2 regions of the Glaciimonas sp. PCH181 genome follow, and region 2 is predicted to be linked to the other one. Evidence: riboswitches for the same ligand, from Rfam matches in the RefSeq annotation. Region 2 holds a riboswitch; the other holds the start of a gene.
The links. Region 2 has a riboswitch for cobalamin ahead of C7W93_RS19385 (CbtB domain-containing protein). Riboswitches for the same ligand answer to the same signal wherever they lie in the genome.
Positions count from the first base shown of each region.

Region 1: it holds a riboswitch for cobalamin, as region 2 does, so the genes downstream of both, C7W93_RS01645 (TonB-dependent receptor domain-containing protein) here and C7W93_RS19385 (CbtB domain-containing protein) in region 2, are expected to answer to the same signal.

Region 1 is NZ_PYFP01000001.1:380,984-383,171, reverse strand. Features, by position in the region: gene C7W93_RS01645 (TonB-dependent receptor domain-containing protein) at 1-1,063, opposite strand, end outside; cobalamin riboswitch at 1,182-1,393, opposite strand; gene C7W93_RS01640 (histidine phosphatase family protein) at 1,454-2,035, opposite strand; gene C7W93_RS01635 (adenosylcobinamide-GDP ribazoletransferase) at 2,036-2,188, opposite strand, start outside.
Region 2 is NZ_PYFP01000002.1:1,365,346-1,367,533, reverse strand. Features, by position in the region: gene C7W93_RS19395 (ferredoxin) at 1-53, opposite strand, end outside; gene C7W93_RS19390 (CbtA family protein) at 227-1,042, opposite strand; gene C7W93_RS19385 (CbtB domain-containing protein) at 1,056-1,253, opposite strand; cobalamin riboswitch at 1,470-1,692, opposite strand.

The DNA.
Region 1 (2,188 bases), on a different contig from region 2:
GCAGCACATCAGGCCCAAGCGACAAATCATTCTGCCAGCTCAAATTATTCTGCGTAGTCGTAATCAACGTCGTACCGGCAGGCAAATTACTAGAAATATTGACGCCTTTATCCTTGGTTTGCGATAGCTGAATAGTGCTATTCCACCACGGCAAAAACTGGTTCTTAGAATAAGCGGCCAGATTATCCAAATTTTGCACCGTGCGCGTATCGTAGCCCGGACCATTGTCATACTGCGCATTCAAACGGCTCTGCAAAAAGGTAAAACCAATCTCATGTCCCTTTGCCAGTTCCAGCCCAAACTGCCCGCTAGTGCTGTCCTTTGTATAGCCATCTTTATCAGGGTTATAGCCAAATGCACCCGGTTTAGTCGCCGAAAACCCATCCGAACTTTCATGCGCAGCACCGATGGCATAGCTAAACCGATGATCACCATCAGTCGCGCCAGAAACATTCGCATCCATCGTGCGCGTGCCGTAACTGCCATAACCACCAGAAGCTGAAATACGCGGTGCGCCGCTACCCTTCTTGGTAAAAATCTGAATCACGCCGCCAATCGCATCCGCACCATACAAACTGCTCAGCGGACCATAGACGATTTCGATGTGATCAATTTGCGATAAAGGAATACTGGACCAGGTAGCACCGCCCGTAGTCGACGAACCGACGCGCACGCCATCGATCAGCACAATATTCTGATTATTTGCCGAGCCGCGCATGAAAACAGAGGCCGACGTGCCCGGACCGCCATTGCTGGTGATCTCAATGCCGCGTTGTTTTTGTAATAGCTGCACCAAAGAAGTCTGGCCCGATTGCGCAATCTCTTCAGCCGAAATAACCACGTTATCGCTGAGTACGTCGCTAGCTTTTTGTGCGGTACGGGTCGCCGTTACCAACACTGGATCGAGCGCTTTATCCTGCGTCGATTGCGCAAAACTGGGCGCTGCAAAAGCAGAGATAAAGCAAGTAGAGATCGCCAGAGTAGAAAGGCGCAGCGGTGTGTTCGCCTTGGAAATAGCAGCAGCACGGGTACGCGGATGCGTCCGTCGAATAGTTGAGGTCATGATAATTTTAATGTGAACAGCTACCAGCCTGCCTCCCCGCGGGCTGGATTCAAAAGAAATACTGGTTTATAGAAGGGCGCATAACATCGCGATGTTCGATCACGCCATTTCAGTGCGCAGTATTTCCACCTGCTCTGGCCGGTATCCGGGCTTACAAGTCCAACTGCTTTACCTTCCCATGCAACAGCACAGTGGTGTCAGAAGCAGCTTGCCACGATACACAGACCGTGACGCTTGATTACCGTTGCGGGGGCAGCACACGTTTAGCGTGTTTCCCGTTTAACTGCGCACACAGACGTGTTCGCGAGCACCAAAAGCACCGGCATTTTAGTATTCATCGGTCTGAACAGCAATCAGCGACTGCATTTGTAGACCTGGTTACAACACTTCTCAACAAGAGAATGAAATTACGCCGCCATAAGCAATCGCGTGGGGCTTGCTGGCCGCCAGACGTGCAACGTCCGCCAGAACTAACGTATCGGCAGCGCAACCCTGACAGGCTAATAAGAGCCGAATAGTCCCTGCGTGACAAATCACGATGATGTTGTCGTCATGATGATTGCCGAAATCACCACGCAACACATCCAGATAAAACGCACTGACGCGGGCGGCCATCTGCATGACACTTTCACCGCCGCCGGGTTGATAATCGATAGGCGCATTGGCCCAGGCATCAATTTCTGTGCGGGGAATAGCGTCCCACGGCTGCATTTCCCATACACCGAAATCCAATTCAGCCAGGCGCTGATCAATGACCGGCGATGCCCAGCCACACTCCTCTGCCAGGCTATGCGCAAAAACGGCGCAGCGTTGGAGAGGACTGGAAAATAGCAGTGTTGGCGTCGGTAACGTCTGTATTAATTGCTGTAAGACACGGGTATTTTCTTGTGCGGATACCGTCAGATCGGTATTGCCATAGCAGGTATCGGCGGCAACGTCCGGCTTGGGATGACGGATCAAATGCAGTTGCATTTAATGCGCCACGACAGCTAACAGGCCGAGATAAAAAGTTACCTCTGCCATCTGCTGCACAGCGCCCAGACAATCGCCGGTGTAGCCGCCAATGCGCTTGACAAAGAAGCGCGCCAACCACAATGTTGTCAGAGTGCTGAGTAGCAATCCGGC
Region 2 (2,188 bases):
TCGGTACAACGGGGGCCGGTGCACATGAAAATGTGTCGGTTATGGGTTCTCATAGGCTTTTTTCTTCGCGGCGGGCGCTTGCTGCTGCGATATTTCAGTGATGCTAAACATTAGTAGCGATAAAGCGGAATGATGCAAAAACGGACATAACCGCCAAGAATAAGGCGAGCACGGTGGATACTTACGTCACCGGCTCGCCTGACTTTGGCGTATTGCAATAGCGGTTCTAGCGATTAGCCGAGGCTAATTTTTTAGTCAGATAGCCGAACGCGCCGCCCAACGCCAGCCAAAAGATGCCGTTGGCAATCGTTGTGGCCACAATAAATGCCCGCGCCAACTCCGCCGGAGCCGCACCGCCATGCATCTGCGGTTCGGGCGCGCCGATGATATGGGGTAACACCAGTAGCAAAACGGCAAGCACTTTTAATCCCCAATGACGACCAAATACCAGCAGCGCCAGCGCCGTAGCGGTGCACGTCGCGGTGCTGATCCACCAGATTTGGCGATCCAGCAACGGTGCGGCTTGTGTACCGGGGACTTCCGGCGCAAGGCCGAGCGCAGGTGCTACAAAGAAGACGACATAGCCAGCAAGGCCCCACAATAAGCCCTCACGCCAGCCGCTGACGCCACCACGTAGCAAGATCGCTGCACCCAGCAACAAGCCGAAACCGACTGCCATCGTCACGTTTGCCATGACGGTGTAAAAGGTGCGTTCTGCACCGTTGGCGGGTTCCCACTCCGGTGCGTCGTGGTGATGTTCTTCGGCGGGCATTGCGTGGGCGTGCCCGGCCATTTCTGGCATGGCGGCGCTGGTGGACATCGCTGACATTGCTCTGGTGGCCGGTTTCGCTAAGGCAGCTTGCGCGGCAGCTTCTTCGTAGACTTCGGCTTGGGCGATGATCTGTGTTACTTGTATTTTTTGTACGACAGTGAGTACTAACCCAGCGAATAAACCCGCCAACAACACCGCTGACAAAAACCGCTTAAAACCTAGTTTTGGCAGCCATAGATTGCCTATGGAAATAGCGTTTATATCACTCATATCGCGCTATCGCTTAATGACAAGGAAAGCCAGCCGAATGACGGCCATCATGCGCAGCGTTGTGCAGCGTCATATTGTGCGAAAAACCCATTGCATAGACCAGAATCAGACCGACGACGGCGCTGCAAACGGCGGGAAGAACGCGGTCTTTCCAAGTGGCGGGGGCAGCGACTGCAGCGTGATCGAGCAGACCGGTGGAGGAGGCAGACATGATTTCCTTTGATTAAACTTTAACAACAATATGACTGGTATCGCAGAACGCGAGAATGCAGCGCGAACAGCGGCCAGCAACGTATAAAGGCGGCAAATCGCAGTGTGTTCGGCGGCAAAAAAGGGAGGAGAAATAAAGACGGGTGTGCGGCAAGGGGCCGATAGTCATTACAGCGGGCGCACCTGGGGCAATCCATCTGAATCGCCCGCCGCGACACAAACTGCAAAAACTTCAGGCCGGTATCCGGGCTTACGCGTTGAAATCTGTGAAAGATTTCCAAAGTTAGCGCCTTCCCATGCATTGCACAGTGACGTACTGCAAACTTTTTACGCGTTTACCGTTGCGGGGGCAGCGTCGGAATACTGTTAAAACATGCACCGACTTCCCGTTTAATTTTACGCACGACTGTGCGCAAAACACCTAAAGCTAATATTACTGGCGGAGTATAGTTTGCGGCATATTAAGTTGCAAGCCGAAGCGTGATTGCGTTGGTAGTTTTCTGCAGAATTACGTTTGACGAGACAGCAAAAAATGGCGCATTTCAGGGGTGCGCCAGGGAGTGGGACGCATCGAAATTCCGCACAATTGTCAACCAAACCGCGTCGACAAATAAGGCGTCTTTATCAGACTTACCCTCCACTAATCAACTATCCTACAAATCCAAAACTGCGGTGTTGAGGCATGGCCTTGCAATAACGCCTGCGCGACGGATGCATCTTGTGCCAGCTTATTGTCAAATTCCCCTGGCGAAAGTGAGAAACTCATGACCTTCTCTGCAACACCTATTTCTTGGAGGGCCGCGCAACTGTAATTTACATAATTCCCGGGTGCCGCAAAAACAAAAGCGGATAAGCATAAACATAACGCTAAGCATATTTTTTCATTTGGGTCTCTGATTCATTACAGTGAATGAATACACAATTAAACCTCATTTG